DNA from 4 places in the Mesorhizobium sp. B1-1-8 genome. Region 1 is predicted to be linked to each of the others. Evidence: predicted binding sites of a transcription regulator. Region 1 holds the regulator's gene; each other region holds the start of a gene.
The links. Region 1 encodes LexA, which represses DNA repair genes until DNA is damaged. Its sites were predicted from a motif close to TGTTCNNNNTGTGTTCNG; they were not measured.

Region 2: a site for LexA is predicted at 1,862-1,879, ahead of FJ974_RS03025 (DNA recombination protein RmuC). Genes of this name have one in related genera too.
Region 3: a site for LexA is predicted at 2,059-2,076, ahead of FJ974_RS22550 (ATP-dependent helicase). Genes of this name have one in related genera too.
Region 4: a site for LexA is predicted at 2,500-2,517, ahead of FJ974_RS03185 (YifB family Mg chelatase-like AAA ATPase). Genes of this name have one in related genera too.

Annotation. Positions count from the first base shown of each region.
Region 1 covers NZ_CP083956.1:3,587,062-3,591,249, reverse strand. Annotated here, with positions in the region: gene trpC (indole-3-glycerol phosphate synthase TrpC) at 1-76, shown strand, start outside; gene moaC (cyclic pyranopterin monophosphate synthase MoaC) at 79-558, shown strand; gene glp (gephyrin-like molybdotransferase Glp) at 559-1,764, shown strand; gene lexA (transcriptional repressor LexA) at 1,882-2,613, shown strand; gene FJ974_RS17400 (ComEC/Rec2 family competence protein) at 2,695-4,188, opposite strand, start outside.
Region 2 covers NZ_CP083956.1:641,246-645,433, reverse strand. Annotated here, with positions in the region: gene FJ974_RS03035 (cation diffusion facilitator family transporter) at 1-73, shown strand, start outside; gene FJ974_RS03030 (GFA family protein) at 109-513, shown strand; gene FJ974_RS03025 (DNA recombination protein RmuC) at 576-1,829, opposite strand; gene def (peptide deformylase) at 1,933-2,463, shown strand; gene fmt (methionyl-tRNA formyltransferase) at 2,469-3,404, shown strand; gene FJ974_RS03010 (GNAT family N-acetyltransferase) at 3,401-3,907, shown strand; gene truA (tRNA pseudouridine(38-40) synthase TruA) at 3,965-4,188, shown strand, end outside.
Region 3 covers NZ_CP083956.1:4,573,772-4,577,959, forward strand. Annotated here, with positions in the region: gene FJ974_RS22535 (LysR substrate-binding domain-containing protein) at 1-944, shown strand, start outside; gene FJ974_RS22540 (hypothetical protein) at 1,342-1,524, opposite strand; gene FJ974_RS22545 (hypothetical protein) at 1,678-1,845, shown strand; gene FJ974_RS22550 (ATP-dependent helicase) at 2,091-4,178, shown strand.
Region 4 covers NZ_CP083956.1:673,696-677,883, reverse strand. Annotated here, with positions in the region: gene FJ974_RS03190 (SMP-30/gluconolactonase/LRE family protein) at 1-693, opposite strand, end outside; gene FJ974_RS03185 (YifB family Mg chelatase-like AAA ATPase) at 871-2,403, opposite strand; gene FJ974_RS03180 (metal-dependent phosphohydrolase) at 2,690-3,577, shown strand; gene FJ974_RS03175 (cyclic nucleotide-gated potassium channel) at 3,574-4,188, opposite strand, start outside.

The DNA.
Region 1 (4,188 bases):
CCTGATGCGGCAACAGGATGTCGCGGCGGCAACGCAGCTCCTGCTCACGGGCCAGGCGCCGGCCGAGGCCGTTTGAAAATGGCCTCCCTCACCCATCTCGGCGCCAAGGGCGAGGCCAACATGGTCGACGTCGGCGACAAGGCCGAGACGACGCGCACGGCCATCGCCGAAGGCTTTGTCGCGATGCGGCCGGAAACGCTCGACATGATCCTTGCCGGCGACGCCAAGAAGGGCGATGTGCTGGGAACCGCGCGCATCGCCGGCATCATGGCGGCCAAGAAGGCCTATGAATTGATCCCGCTCTGCCACCCGCTGCTTCTGACCAAGGTTGCCGTCGACATCGAGCCGGATCGCGCACTACCAGGCCTCAAGGTCACTGCGCTCGCGCGCGTCACCGGCAAGACCGGCGTCGAGATGGAGGCGCTGACTGCCGCTTCGGTCGCCTGCTTAACCATCTACGACATGGCCAAGGCGGTGGACCGCGCCATGGTGATTTCCGGCATAAAACTGGTCGAGAAGACCGGCGGCAAGTCCGGCGACTATAAGGCGGGTTCTTAGATGGCGCTGGTTCCGGTCGCCGAGGCGCTCGAACGTCTGCTGGATGGTGCCACGGCACTGCCGGGCGAAAGCGTTCCGTTGGCCGATGCGGCTGGCCGTGCGCTGGCGGAACCGGTGGTGGCGCTCCGCACCCAGCCGCCCTTCAACGCCTCGGCCATGGACGGCTACGCCGTGCGGGCCGCGGATGTGGCATCGGTGCCGGTGCGGCTCTCGGTGATCGGCATGGCGCCGGCCGGGCGCGGCTATGACGGGTCCGTCGGCCGGGCGGAGGCGGTGCGCATCTTCACCGGCGCTCCCGTGCCGGAGGGCGCCGACACCATCGTCATCCAGGAGAATGTCCGCGATCTCGGCAATGGCCATGTCGAGGTGACCGAGCCGACGGCAAAAGACCGCAACATCCGCCGCCGCGGGCTGGATTTTTCGCAAGGCGACGTTCTGCTGGATAAGGGCCGCATACTCGATCCGGCAGCGCTATCGCTGGCCGCATCGGCCAACCATCCCACGCTGAACGTGGTGAGACGGCCGCTGGTCGCGATCGTCGCCACCGGCGACGAATTGCTGGCGCCGGGCAGTGAACCCGGGCCGGACCAGATCATCTCCTCCAATGCCTATGGCGTCGCAGCCGCCGCACAATCGGTCGGTGCCCGCGCTCTCGATCTCGGCATCGCCGCCGACCGCGAGCAGGATATAGCGGCGCTGGTCAAGAAAGCTGTCGCGGCAAAGGCCGACGTCATCGTCACGCTTGGTGGCGCCTCGGTCGGCGACCATGATCTGATCCACGACGTGCTGACCGGCGAAGGCATAAACCTCGACTTCTGGAAGATCGCCATGCGCCCCGGCAAACCTTTGATGTTTGGCCGGCTGGGCGATATCCGCTGCATCGGTCTGCCCGGCAATCCGGTGGCGAGCCTGGTCTGCTCGCAGCTGTTCCTGAAGCCGTTGCTGGCGCGACTCGGCGGCCGTAGTTTCCAGCAGGACATGCGCAGGGCGCGGCTGGCTGCTGCGATGCAGGCCAACGATCTGCGGCAGGATTATGTACGGGCCGTGGTACGCGAGGATGATCGCGCGCTGGTCGCGACGCCGTTCGGCATCCAGGATTCCTCGATGCTGAGAATGCTTGCCGACGCCAACGGCCTGATCGTGCGCGAGCCCTTCGCGCCGGCCGCGGAAGCTGGCGCCGAATGCAGCGTGCTGATGTTACGCTGAACAAAACGTCAACACATTCACTAAACTTTAAACGGTTGCCGAACACAACTGGAACAGATAGTGTTTGTTCTGGGTTTGTTTTTCTGATTCTGGTTTCAGAGACCCGTGGGGGCCGCCATGCTGACGCGCAAACAACATGAACTCTTGATGTTCATCCACGAACGGCTGAAGGAAAGCGGCATTCCGCCGTCTTTCGACGAGATGAAGGAAGCACTTGACCTTGCGTCGAAGTCGGGCATTCACCGCCTGATCACGGCGCTGGAAGAGCGTGGCTTCATTCGCCGGCTGCCGAACCGGGCTCGCGCGCTCGAAGTGCTGCGCCTGCCCGATTCGATCGCGCCCGGCCTCAACGCGGCGAGGAAGTTTTCGCCGAGCGTCATCCAAGGCGGACAGGGCAATATCGGCCGGCAGATCAAGCCCGCAGCGCCCTCGCGCACGCCCGCGCCCAGCAATGACGATGCGGTGCCGGCGGTGTCCATTCCGGTGATGGGCCGTATCGCCGCCGGTGTGCCGATCGACGCCATCCAGCATCAGACGCATTCGATCTCGGTGCCGCCGGACATGATCTCGGGCGGCGAGCATTATGCGCTCGAGGTCAAGGGCGACTCGATGATCGAGGCCGGCATCTTCGATGGCGACACCGTCATCATCCGCAACGCCGACACCGCCAGCCCCGGCGAGATCGTGGTGGCGCTGGTCGACGAGGAGGAAGCGACGCTGAAGCGCTTCCGCCGCAAGGGCGCCTCGATCGCGCTGGAAGCCGCCAACCCGGCCTATGAGACCCGCATCTTCGGGCCGGATCGCGTCAAGGTTCAGGGCAAGCTCGTCGGGCTGATCCGCCGCTATTGAGCAATTCCAGGAAAAGTGCGCAGCGGTTTTCCGTCCGGAATTGCGGGAAAACGAAACACCAGTAGCGGTTTGGACAAACCGCTACTGAGCTGGCTCAGACTTGGCTTCTGGTTTCTCGGGACGTTTATAGGGTGGCAGGCCCCTCGCCTCGCGTGAATATCGCCGCTGCTCATGCCAGGGGCGGTAAGGCTTTTCGACCGAGTAGCGGATCGTCGCTTGCGCCGTTGCCGATTGCGGGTCGAAGAAGACGGCGGCGCTGCCATCGCGCGCAAGCTGCCGTTTGGTGACGACGAGGACGCGCGGATCGCGGCAGGGATTGTAGGCCGTGACGTCGTTGATGACGATGAGATCGGCAAAGCCGCAGGCCGGGCGCGCGCTGTTACGGTCTTCGGCGAGCGCGACGATGGCGCCCGAAGGATGCCGGGCGATGCAGAGGTCGCCGGTGCAATAGAAAGGCGAGCCCGGCGGCAAGTCGACGGGGTCGGCGATGTCCAGCGCGCCCTTCGCGAACGTTTCGGGCGGCACAATTTCCTCGGCTTGCAGCGCGCGCTTCCAATTGTCGGTGGTGAATTCGTTCGAGCGTGCGCGGTTGATGGCGAGTTCGCCGCCGCCGATCGGCATCGCCACCAGATGCGCATCCTCGGAGATCAGGACGTCCGGCGTGCGAACGTGCGGGATCGCAAGCAGGCCAGCGAGCGCGAAAGGAATCGCGAACAGCCTGAGCCACGTGGTCGCCATCGTTGCGATGACGAGCGCGACCGTCGCCAGCAGCACCGACTGGATCGAGATCAGCCCGACGGCATCGACCGGCGAGCGCTCCGAAATCCACGCCGAGATCGCGACCATCGCCGTCAGGCCCTTTCCCATCACGTAGAGGAATGGGCCATCGAAGCCGAAAGGCATGGCCAGCGCGCTCAGGACGGCAAACGGCATGACGATCAGCGAGACGATCGGCATGACCGCAAGGTTCGCGACAACGCTGAGTGGCGACACCCGCTGGAAATGCCAGATGGCAAACAGCACCGTCGCGCTGCCGGCGATGAGCGACGTCAGGGCGGCGCCACCAATTCCAACCGCCAGCTTTCGCGACCAGAACCGGAGGAACGACAGCTTTGCCGGCGGTGCTGTTGTTTTACCGGCGCGATAGTCGGCAAAGCCGGCATAGGCGCCGACAAGGGCGGCCGTGGCGGCAAACGACATCTGGAAACTTGGACCGACCACCTCATGCGGCGACACCAGGATGACGGCAATCGCCGAGATCGCCAGATTGCGCATGGTCAGCGCCGCGCGATCGAAGAGCACTGCAACCAGCATCACCGCCAGCATGATAAAGCTTCGCTCGGCGGCGACCACGATGCCGGAGATGACGAGGTAGGCCGCGATCGACGCAAGCGCGATGGCCGCGGCGTATTTCTTGACCGGCCGGCGCGATGAGAAATCCGGAAACAGCGCGAAGGCGCCGCGCAGCAGAAGCATGATCGTGCCGGCCACCAGCGCCATGTGCAGGCCCGAGATCGAGATGATGTGATAGATGCCGGTGCGCCGCATCGACTCGTTGATCTCTTCGGGAATGCC
Region 2 (4,188 bases), 2.7 Mb from region 1:
CGTCAAACCGCAGACCACTGGCACATGGGAGCGCCGGCGCAAGGCCATCGCCGAAGCTTCCGAAGAGGGCTAGGCTCAATGCAGCGAACCCGCAAGGAGGAAAGGCTAATGAAGATCGACGGCGGCTGCCATTGCGGCGCCATCACCTATGAGGCTGAGGTCGATCCTGAAAAGACCTCGATCTGCCACTGCACCGATTGCCAGAAATTGACCGGCACGGCCTTTCGGGTGACGGTCCCTGCGCCCGAAGATCACTACCGGATTACCAAGGGCACGCCCAAGATCTATATCAAGACCGGATCGAGCGGCGCCAAGCGGGCCCAGGCCTTTTGCGCCGACTGCGGCTCGCATCTTTATGCGACATCGGTCGGCGACGGCCCGAAAATCTATGGCATCCGGGTTGGTACGACGAGTCAGCGCGAAGAGCTGGTTCCGAGAAAACAGATCTGGCATCGCTCGGCGCTTCACTGGCTGCCGGAAATCGAAGGCACCACGATCATCGAGGGCCAGTAAGCGGAAACCGGTCTAAATTCCGGACGGAAAACCGCGATGCACTTTTCCTGGAATTGCTTTGCTTAGTCGTCGCCTTCGACGACGCGCAGTCGCAACTGGCCTGTCTTGGAGTCCGCCACCCGCACGCCGGCCTCGGCCCTGGCCGGAGCACCATGCGGCGGCTCGGTCTCGCCTTCGGCGAATTCCAGCGCCTCGATTTTCTGGCCGCGCTTGGTCACCTTCGACGTCGAGACGAGGATGTCGTCGATGTCCTTGGCCGACTGGGTAAAATGCGTCTGCAGCCGGCGCACCCGCTCATCGACGCGCGCCACGTCCTCCATCAGCCGGATGACCTCGCCCTGGATCAGATGCGCCTGCTCGCGCATGCGCGCATCCTTCAGGATCGCCTGGATGACCTGGATCGACAGCATCAGCAGCGACGGCGAGACGATGACGACCCGCGCCCGATGCGCCTTCTGCACCACCGCCTCGAAATTCTCGTGGATTTCGGCGAACACCGATTCCGACGGCACGAACATGAAGGCGGTGTCCTGCGTCTCGCCCCGGATCAGGTATTTTTCCGCGATATCGCGGACATGCACCTCGATGTCGCGCCGGAAAGCCTGTGCGGCCGCCTTCTGCATGTCGGCGCCTTCGGCGGCGCGGATGGCATTCCAGGCTTCCAGCGGGAACTTGGCGTCGATGGCAAGCGAAGGCGCGCCATTCGGCATCCGCACCAGGCAATCCGGCCGGCTGCCGTTCGACAGGCTTGCCTGGAACTCATAGGCGCCGTGCGGCAGGCCGTCGGCGATAATCGCCTCCATGCGCGACTGGCCGAAGGCGCCGCGCGTCTGCTTGTTGGACAGGATCGCCTGCAATTGCACGACTTGGCCGGCCAGCGACTGGATATTGCCCTGCGCGGTATCGATCACCGCCAGCCGCTCCTGCAGCTTGGCGAGGCTCTCATGCGTCGATTTGGTCTGCTCGGTCATGGTCTGGCCGAGGCGGCCGGTCATGGCGTCGAGCCGCTGGCCGAGCGACTGGGTGAGCTCGGCCTGCCTGGCGCCGAACACTTCGGCGATCGCGCCCATGCGGCCTTGCATCTCCGCCTGCGACTGCAGGATGTCGGCCATCCGCGCCTCGGTGTCGCGCGCACGGTCGGCGGCTTCCGCCGCGGCCGCCGCGCGCGCCTTGGCCGCGCGCCACAGCGCAACGACGAGGGCCAGAAACAGCGCAAGCAAAAGGATCGCGCCGAAAGCCAGCGCCTGGCCGAGGGTGATGGTGGTCGCGCCGAGCCGCGCCACCGGCTCTGAAAAGATGGAGGTCATGTCATTCATGACGACAGCATAGCCGATTCGTTGGGCTGGCACAGATCAAAACGTGAACAACTCAAAGATCCCCCGGTTGACGCTTTTCCGCCTAGGTCTTACGTGAGACGCCATGTCGATCAAGCCGCTCATCATCCTTCCCGATCCCGTCCTGCGCCAGGTTTCCAAACCGGTCGAGCGCGTCGACGCGCCGTTGCGCAAGCTGGCCGACGACATGCTGGAGACCATGTATGACGCCCCCGGCATCGGGCTGGCGGCGATTCAGATCGGCGAGCCGTTGCGGATGCTGGTCATCGACCTTGCCAAGGAAGGCGAGACGCCGGCTCCGCATGTCTTCATCAACCCTGAAATCCTCGAAAGCGCCGACCAGCGCTCGGTCTACGAGGAAGGCTGCCTGTCGATCCCCGACTATTATGCCGAGGTCGAGCGCCCCGCCGCCGTGCGGGTGAAATATCTCGACCGCGACGGCAAATTGCAGGAAATCGAGGCCGAAGGCCTGATGGCAACTTGCCTGCAGCACGAGATCGATCATCTCAACGGCGTGCTGTTCATCGACCACATTTCGAAGCTGAAGCGCGATATGGTGGTGAAGAAGTTCAAGAAGCTCGCCAGGGACAAGGCGCCGGGCAGGATGGTGGGTTAGGGGTCATGCCCCTCCGCATCATCTTCATGGGCACGCCGGATTTTTCCGTGCCGACGCTGCGCGCCATCGCCGAAGCCGGCCATGACATCGCCGCCGTCTACACCCAGCCGCCGCGCGCCGCCGGCCGGCGCGGGCTGGAATTGACGCCCTCGCCGGTGCAGCGCGAGGCGGAGCGCCTGGGCCTTGAGGTGCGGACGCCGACATCACTCAGGAGCGAGGCCGAGCAGCAGGCCTTTGCCGCCTTGCACGCCGATGTCGCCGTTGTCGTCGCCTATGGTCTGCTTTTGCCGAGACCTGTTCTGGAGGCGACCAGGCTTGGTTGCCTCAACGGCCATGCTTCGCTTTTGCCGCGCTGGCGCGGCGCCGCCCCCATCCAGCGAGCCATCATGGCCGGCGATGCCGAGACCGGCATGATGGTGATGCGCATGGAAGAGGGTTTGGACACCGGGCCGGTGGCATTGGTTGAAAAATGCGCCATCGGACCCGACATGACCGCCGGCGAATTGCATGACCGCCTGATGGCGATCGGCGCATCGCTGATGGTGGAAGCGCTTACGCAGTTGGGGATAAATTGTCTGACATTTACCCCGCAGGCGACGACGGGGGTGACCTACGCCCGCAAAATCGATAAATCGGAGACGCGCGTGGACTGGACTAGGCCTGCCGGCGAAGTCCACAATCACATTCGCGGCCTCTCACCCTTTCCAGGCGCGTGGAGCGAGGTCGAAATTGGTGGCCGCATGGAGCGGCTGAAACTGCTTCGCACGACGCTCTCCAATGGCGTCGGCGAGTCGGGAGGAATTCTCGATGACCGGCTGACGGTCGCCTGCGGATCAGGCGCGGTTCGGCTGGTCGAAGTTCAACGGGCGGGCGGAAAGCCCGCCGCTGCGCAGGAGTTTCTGCGCGGGGCCAAGATCGAAAAAGGAATGAAACTCAAATGAGCATGATGTCGATACGCGCGGCGACGCCGCGGGACCGCGAGGCGATCCGCCTCGTCGAGGAACATGCCTTCGGCCAGCATACGGAGGCCGGTCTGGTCGACGCGCTGGTCACCGGCGGCGACGCCGTCGTCGAACTGGTTGCGGAAGAAGACGGCCAGGTCGTCGGCCATATCCTGTTTTCGCGGCTGTTCGTCCAGAACGGCGGCAGGCGCTTCGCCGCTGTGGCGCTGGCGCCGCTGGCGGTCGAGCCGTCCTTCCATGGCAGCGGCATCGGCGGCGCGCTGATCCGCGAGGCGCATATCCGCCTCAAGGATGCCGGCGAGACGCTGGCCGTGGTGCTGGGCGATCCGGCCTATTACGGCCGCTTCGGCTACAGCCATGCCCGCGCCGAGAAATTCGAGAGCGAGTATCAGGGCGAAGCGCTGCAGGCGCTGGCCTGGGGCGATGCGCCAGAGGCCGGCAAGCTGGTCTACGCTTCGGCCTTCACCGCGCTTGCAGCATAGGCATGACCCCGAACCGGAAACGCGGCGTCTCGTCTCGAGTGCAGATCGCTCGCTGAGATGCCGCGTTTTCGTCTCGACATCGAGTATGACGGCAGCCAATTCGCCGGCTGGCAGCACCAGGCGGACCAGCCGTCGGTGCAGCAGGCGATCGAGCAGGCGATCGAAAAGTTCTGCGGCCAAGAGGTGAGGCTCCGCGCCGCCGGCCGCACCGATGCCGGCGTGCATGCCACCGCGCAGGTTGCGCATGTCGATCTTGCCGGGACCTGGTCGGGCAACAAGGT
Region 3 (4,188 bases), 990 kb from region 1:
TGAACTCGCTCAAAATTGTCGAGAGTGCCGCCCGGCACCGTAATTTCACGCGCGCCGGCGAAGAGCAGTTCATCACCGCTTCCGCCGTCAGCCAGCGGGTGAAGAGCCTGGAGGACCAGCTGCGCTTCAAAATCTTCCAGCGCGGCGGCAATGCGGTGTCGCTGACGCCGGAGGGCGAGACCTATGTGGCCCGGGTGCGCGAGGCGCTGGAGCGCATCGTGGCGGCGAGCATGGAGGCCACCGGCCAGTCGCAGGCGCATGTCTTGAAGATCTGCGTGCTGCCGACATTCGCGGCGCGCTGGCTGTTTCCGCGTCTGTCGGTCTTCCAGCAGCGTTATCCCGACATCGAGATGCGGGTGTCGACCTCCTATGCCACGCATGAATTGTCGGCTTGCGAATACGATCTCGAGATCCGTTATGGCGACGGCAATTTCCCCGGCCTCAGTTCGGAGCTTCTGTTCAAGGAAGATCTGACGCCGGTGTGCAGCCGCAAGCTGTTCCACGAAGTGCTGGGCGACACGCCGCTGTCCAGGGTGACGCCGGAGGATCTGAGGCATTTCACCCTGCTCCACTCCGACACCTGCACCCAGAACTGGCAGTCGTGGCTGGGCTTTGCCGGCGCCAGCTTCGTGCTCGGCGAGACGAAAAGCATCTATTTCGATTCCTGCATGATGTCCTACGAAGCGGCCAATTCAGGCATGGGCTTCGCGGTGGCCAACCGTGCCTATATGGCAAGCGACATCCGCGCCGAGCGGCTGGTGGCGCCGTTCGCCGTCCACCACCCCAACACCGCCGGCTGGTATTTCGTACACCCGATCAAGACGCTCGGCGCGCGCAAGGTGGAGCTGTTCAAGCAGTGGATCCTGACCGAGGCGGCGTTGACCCAGCGCCAGCTGGATCTGGAGATCGCCGGCATGCCGGTAAAGCGCTCGGCGATGGCCTGAGGCCACGTTCGATAGGATGCACTGCCTGGATTTTGGTCAGCGCCGTAGGCCGCAAAGCGAAAACGGGAGCGCTTGCAAGAAGCTTTTTCGTCTTGCTTGAGATGCGCAGGTCCAACGGACAACAGGACTTAACATGGGTTAACAGGCGATCGCCGAACCTTGCAGAATTTCCGGTTTTTTCTGGTGGATTTCGTGCGGTTGTTCAAAACGCCGTCATGACGCAACGGCAAGACTCGGTTATGGTCCTTTGTGCGGCGGGCCTGAGTACCCGCTTGGCCGGCGCTCCAGCTTCCTCCCAAGCAGCGCCGGCCTTCTTCTTTCAAAGGCCAGCGCGGCTTGGAAGCTTGTACTGAGCAACCCTGATCTCGGCTAGCCCGGGGGGTTCCAGCCGAAAGCGTTACTGCTTCGGCGGCGTTCCGGGCTGATCGCCGCCCGTCGTCGATTTCGGCACCGGGTTCTTGTCGACCTGCGGGTTCTGGTCAACGGTGCCGCCCGGCGCCTTGGTTGGCGGCACGCTGTTGTCGCAGGCAGCGAGCGTGAGCCCTGCCGCAACGGCCAGCAGCATCGGAAGCTTCATCATGACGACCTCCTCTCGTTCGCCCCTTTCATCGAGGGCAAACGAAGCGCGGCCCGGTTTGGTTGCGTGCGCGGCCGGCTGAAGGGGCACCTGCATGCCGGTCCCGGGAACAAACCCGGCCCCTCGCCGGTTTGACCGGCAAAGAGGAGCTTTGCCATGTTCCGTCTGCTGCTTGTCGGCCTGTTCGCCTACACCGCGTACCGCGTCGCCATGAGGATCTACGAGGAGATTCCCGGCGACGTCAGGCCGCTGGCCATGCCTGGAGATGAACGGCGGTCGCTGCGCCGCCAGTCGGCGGCGATGGGAGTGGAGCCGAAGCGGTAGCAGACGCAGGTTTTCTCGCCCCCACGAAGGTCGTACGAAGGTGGGGAGAGGTGGCTCGGCGAAGCCGAGACGGAGAGGGGGATTGGCGCACACATTCAAGGAATTTAGCCTGAAAACAGCCATTTCCAGCCACTGGCGCCAGCCCCTCTCCGGCCGTTTCACGGCCACCTCTCCCCCGCTTTGCGGGGCGAGAAAAGGCGTTGCGAAACCGTTGCGAACAAAGCGGAAACGATGCTTGATGGGCAATGAACCTCGCTGCCCGTGATTCGTCCTTCGAAGCATCCGCTCCCGCCTATCTCGCCAGGCTGAATGACGAGCAGCGGCTGGCGGTCATGCATGGCGACGGCAAGGTGGCAGCGCCCTTGCTGGTCATCGCCGGCGCCGGTTCGGGCAAGACCAGCACTCTGGCGCATCGCGTGGCGCATCTCATCGTCAAGGGCGCCGATCCGCGCCGCATCCTTTTGATGACCTTCTCGCGCCGTGCCGCCGCCGAGATGGCCAAGCGCGTCGAGCGCATCGCCGGCGAGGTGCTGGGGCGCGACGCGGCCATCATCGCCGACGCGCTCGCCTGGGCCGGCACCTTTCACGGTATCGGCGCCAGGCTTTTGCGCGACTATGCCGAGCAGATCGGTCTCGACCCCGCCTTCACCATCTACGACCGCGAGGATTCCGCCGACCTGATGAACCTTGCCCGGCACGAGCTGGGTTTTTCCAAGACCGAAAGCCGTTTTCCCACCAAGGGCACCTGCCTGCAGATCTATTCGCGCGCGGTCAACGCGCAGGCGCCGCTGGGCGAAGTGCTGGGCGCGGCCTTTCCCTGGTGCGCGGCATGGGCGGAACAGCTGAAGGAGCTGTTCGCCCGTTATGTCGAGGCCAAGCAGGCGCAGAACGTGCTCGATTACGACGACCTGCTGCTCTACTGGGCGCAGATGGCGGCCGAGCCGGAGATCGCCGCGCATCTCGGCTCGCGCTTCGACCATGTGCTCGTCGACGAATACCAGGACACCAACCGGCTGCAGGCCTCGATCCTTTTGGCGCTGAAGCCGGATGGCGCCGGGCTGACAGTGGTTGGCGACGACGCGCAGTCGATCTATTCGTTCCGCGCCGCGGAAGTGCGCAACATCCTCGATTTCCCGAAACAGTTCGCAAGGCCAGCCGAAATCATCATGCTGGAGCGCAACTACCGCTCGACCGAGACGATCCTTGCCGCCGCCAATGCGGTGATAGGCGAGGCTTCGGAGCGCTTCACCAAGAACCTGTGGACCGAGCGCCGGTCCTCGCACAAGCCGCAGCTGGTCAGCGTGCGCGACGAGGCCGAGCAGGCCAACTATGTCTGCGACCAGATCCTGGCCGAGCGCGAGGCCGGCACGGCGCTGAAGGCGCAGGCGGTGCTGTTCCGCGCCTCGCACCACAGCGGGCCGCTGGAGGTGGAGCTAACGCGCCGCAACATTCCCTTCGTCAAGTTCGGCGGGCTGAAATTCCTCGACGCCGCCCATGTCAAGGACATGCTGGCGATGCTGCGCTTTGCCGAGAACCCGCGCGACCGTGTCGCCGGTTTTCGCGTGCTGCAGCTGATGCCGGGCATCGGCCCTTCCGCCGCCTCGCAGATCGTCGAGGCGATGGCGACTTCGCTTGATGAGGCGATGGGCCTTGCCCGCTACCGGCCGCCGCAGCGCGCCGCGCAAGACTGGCCGGTTTTCCTCGATCTCTATGCCGACCTGCGCGTCGCCGCCAAGTGGCCGGCCGATCTTGAACGGATCAGGCTCTGGTACGAGCCGCATCTGGAACGCATGCATGAGGACGCGATCACACGGCGAGCCGACCTTTTGCAGCTCGAGCAGATCGCGTCCGGCTATCCGTCGCGCGAGCGTTTCCTGACCGAGCTGACGCTCGATCCGCCGGATGCCACCAGCGACCAGGCCGGCCCGCCGCATCGCGACGAGGATTACCTGATCCTGTCGACCATCCATTCGGCCAAGGGCCAGGAGTGGAAGAACGTGCTTGTGCTCAACAGCGTCGACGGCTGCATCCCGGCCGATCTCGGCGTCGGCACCAAGGAAGACATCGAGGAGGAGCGCCGGCTGCTCTATGTGGCTATGACGCGGGCCAGGGACAGCTTGCACCTGGTGGTGCCGCAGCGCTTTTACCCACACAATCAGGCGGCGCGCGGAGACCGCCATGTCTATGCCTCGCGCACCCGCTTCATCCCGGCCTCGATGCTTTCCGTCTTCGAGCAGACGTCGTGGGCGAGCGCGCGGATGAAAGACGATCCGGGCGCCCAGCCGCAGGTCAAGGTCGATCTCGGCGCCCGCATGCGCGGCATGTGGAAGTAGCAACCGAACG
Region 4 (4,188 bases), 2.8 Mb from region 1:
CTCGCCGATATAGAGGTTGCCATCAGGCCCGAGCTTGACGCCATCCGGGTAGGCCTCCGGGGGTTCACCCAGCGTGTAGAGACGCAGGAATAGCTTGCGGTCGGACAGCGAACCATCGTCACCGATGCTGAACTGGATCAGCCGGTTGGCCTCGGACTCGTTGACGTAGAGGGTTTTCCCGTCCGCCGAGACAACCAGCCCGTTGGCGTAATGGATGTCTTTCGCGACGACCTTGATCGTGCCGTCCGCGGCGACATGAACGACCTTTCCGACGATGGGATCGGTCTCCCAGGGTCCGGACAGGCTCACATAAGCGCCGCCGTGCTTGTCCAAAGCGATATCGTTGGGACCGAGAAGCTTGTTGCCCTCGTCGTCCTTGTCGATCGTCAGCTTGGTCTTGCCCGCGGCATCGGTGAGGATGATGGTGCCGATGTCGTAGCCGGCGATGATGAAGCCGTCGCCGAACCGCTGCACGGAATTGGCGCCCGAATCCTTCTGAGACCACAGCTGGGTGAGCGCCTTGCCGTCCCATTTGTCGATTTCCCCGGCGCCATACTGGGCGAAGTAGAGGATACCGTTTTCGACGAACGGGCCCTCGGGAAATTTTGCATCGGCATCGATGACCTTGATGTCGGCGGCCTGGGCGGAGCCCATGCCGACAACGAGCGAAAAAATTGCGATGGATAGCTTCATGTCTCTTCCCCTGATTGAGATCGGTTGTTTGGCATCGATCTTCTTCGGCCGGCCTTCTGGCGCCGTTCGCGCTTGCCTCGCACGTCTGCCGCCGGGCCGGGCTGTTCCGCTGACCCTATGCTTGACCTGGTCCGGTGTACAGGGAGGCGGCCCTTGTGAGAAGGACAGCGAACGATCCTACGCCGCCTGCGCCACGCGCTCCGCACTCATCCGGTAGGAAATCGCTTCGGCCAGATGGATGCGGCCGACCGTCTCGCTGGCGTCGAGGTCGGCCAGCGTGCGCGCCACTTTCAGCACGCGATGATAGGCCCGCGCCGAAAAGCCGAGCTTCTCGCTGGCGTCCCTGAGCAGGGTCAGCCCCGCGGCATCGGGTTTGGCGATGTCCTCGATCACTGACGGCGAACAATGCGCATTGGTGGTGGCGCTGGTCACGCCGAGCCGCTCGAAGCGCTCGCGCTGGATGATGCGGGCACGCGCCACGCGCTCAGCCACCGCAGCACTCGTCTCCGCCCTGTCGGGCCTGATCAGGTCGTTGGCCGAGACCGCCGGCACCTCGATCCGAAGATCGATGCGGTCGAGCAGCGGGCCGGATATGCGCGCCTGGTAATCGGTGCGGCAGCGCTCGCCGCGCAGGCAGCGATAGCCCGGCTCGCCCGACATGCCGCAGCGGCACGGGTTCATCGCCGCCACCAGCTGGATGCGCGCCGGATAGGTGACGCGATAATTGACCCGCGCGATCATGCAGTCGCCGGTCTCCAGCGGCTGGCGCAGCGCGTCGAGCACCTGCGGCGTGAATTCGGGAAATTCATCGAGGAAAAGCACGCCGTGATGCGCAAGCGACACTTCGCCCGGCCGCGCCCTCATGCCGCCGCCGACCATCGCCGCCATCGAGACCGAATGATGCGGGGCGCGGAACGGTCGCCGGTCTGTCAGCTTGCCTTCGCCGAGCTCGCCCGCAACCGAAGCGATCATCGAGACTTCGAGCAGCTCCTTCGGCGCCAGCGGCGGCAGGATCGACGGCAGCCGCTGCGCCAGCATCGATTTTCCGGATCCGGGCGGCCCGACCATCATCAGATTGTGCCCGCCTGCGGCCGCCACCTCCAGCGTCCGCTTGGCGCTTTCCTGGCCCTTGATGTCGGCAAGATCCGGCAGGTCGCGCGCCGCAAGCTGGATGCCGGCCTCGGGGCGCGACAGCACCTGCGTGCCGCGGAAATGGTTGGCGATGGCGATCAGGCTGCGCGGCGCCAGGATATCGAAATCCTTGCCGGCCCAGGCTGCCTCCGGCCCGCAGCCGAACGGGCAGATCAGGCCCTTATTCTCCGCATTGGCGCCGATCGCCGCCGGCAGCGCGCCGGCCACCGCCGCGATGGTGCCGTCGAGCGAGAGTTCGCCGAGCACCACATAGCCGGCCAGCATGTCGCCCGGGATGGCGCCGAGCGCCGCCATCAGGCCAAGCGCGATCGGCAGGTCGTAATGGCTGCCTTCCTTGGGGAGATCCGCCGGGGCCAGATTGACCGTCACCTTCTTCGACGGCATCGACAGGCCGGACGCATGCAGCGCCGCCTGCACCCGCTCGCGGCTCTCGGCCACCGCCTTGTCCGGCAGGCCGACGATGTGCATGCCGATCTTGCCCGGCGCGATCATCACCTGGACATCGACCGGCACGGCCTCGATGCCCTGGAAAGCGACCGTGCGAACCCGCGCCACCATTTTGTCTCAAGCCCCCGGATACCGGCTCGCATGCGGCCCTGCGATCATGGCGCGTGCGAGGTCAAAGCCAGACAACCACAGATTTTCGCTTTGGGCAAGAACATTACAGGAACATTTGCCGCAAAGGATCGTCGGCCACGCGCTTTGCCTCGACACAATCCCGGAGCACGCCGGCAATGGCGGCGCCGCAAACGCGGCACCTCGCGCACGCAATGCTGGAACCGTGCTACGGTGTCCGCCGCGCGGTGCGACTTGTCATGCCTCAAAGCGGTCAGGAACGATTGTCATGCTCAATCCAATCTCCATCATGGCCAACCGGCTCGGCGACTATCTGTCAGAACTCTATCTCCAGTATTTCTCGCATCGCCATCCGGAATATGCGAGCTACATGGGCGGGGCGGCTCGCCTTGTCCTGGAGCGCATCGGCAGTTCGAACGCGCTCTATCACAACATCGAGCATACGATGATGGTTACGCTCGCTGGCCAGCAGATAATCCGCGGCCGGCTGCTTTCGGAAGCCCTGACCCCCGATGACTGGCTGCATTATACCTGCGCGCTGCTCGTCCACGACATTGGCATGGTGCACGGCGTGTGCGAGGGCGACACCGAGGAAAGCTTCGTCATCAACGAGGCCGGCGACCGCTACACGCCACCGCGCGGCGCCTCCGACGCCGTGCTTGCGCCCTATCATATCGACCGTGCCAAGATGTATGCGCGCCAGCGTTTTGCCTCCTCGAAGTTCATCGACGAGGAGCGCATTGTCGAGGCGATCGAGATGACGCGCTTTCCGGTACCGAACGATCCGGCCTACCGGGTCACCAACACCGAGCCGGCGCTGGTCAGGGCCGCGGACCTGATCGGCCAGCTCGCCGATCCCTTCTACCACCGCAAGCTGACGGCGCTGTTTGCCGAGTTCTCCGAGATCGGGACGGCGGAAAAGCTCGGCTGTAGGACTGCCGCCGATCTCGGTGCGATCTTCACCGATTTCTTCACGCTGCAGGTCGAGCCCTATATCGGCGACGCGATCCGCTATCTGGAGCTGACGACGGAAGGCAAGCAGTGGATCGCAAACCTCCATAGCAACCTCTTCCAGTCCGGGCATCGTCCGGCCAAGATCGGGCCGTTCCCGGGCGTATCGCAGCCGACTTCGGGGAGCCTTTCGGTGGTAACTTAAGGGCCAGAGGTTGTTTCCTTTTTTCCGCCCGTCGCCGCGGCGCGGCGCCGTTCGAGCGCGGTCTTGCGGATGATTTCCGCGATTTCCGGGCTGCTGCTGCACAGCATCTGGAAATCCACCGCGTGCAGCGACAGGAGTGAGACCACCGTTGCGGCGCTGACGGTCGCCGCACGCGGTTCGCCGCTGATCAGCGCCATCTCGCCGAAGAAGGCGCCGGGGCCAAGCTCCACCGGGTTCGGCGTCGCGACGCTGACGCGCCCCTCAACGACGAAGAACATCTGATCACCGCGCTCGCCAATGCGGCAGATCACGGCGCCCGCCGGCAGGATGCGAGGTCTTAACGCGCGCACGATCTCGACCAGCACGGCCGGGCCGAGCTTCTGAAACAACGGCACGCCGGCGACCAATTGCCAATTACGGACGAAATCCCCGCGACGGACTTCTTGATAGAAGCCGGTGGCAAGAATGCCAGCCCAGAGCGCGAAGATGCCGATGCCGCTCATCATGACCGCCCCGGCAAGGACGCGGCCGGCGAAGCTTTGCGGAATGGCGTCGCCATAGCCGGTGGTGGACAGCGTCACCACCGCCCACCACATCGCCTGGGGGATGCT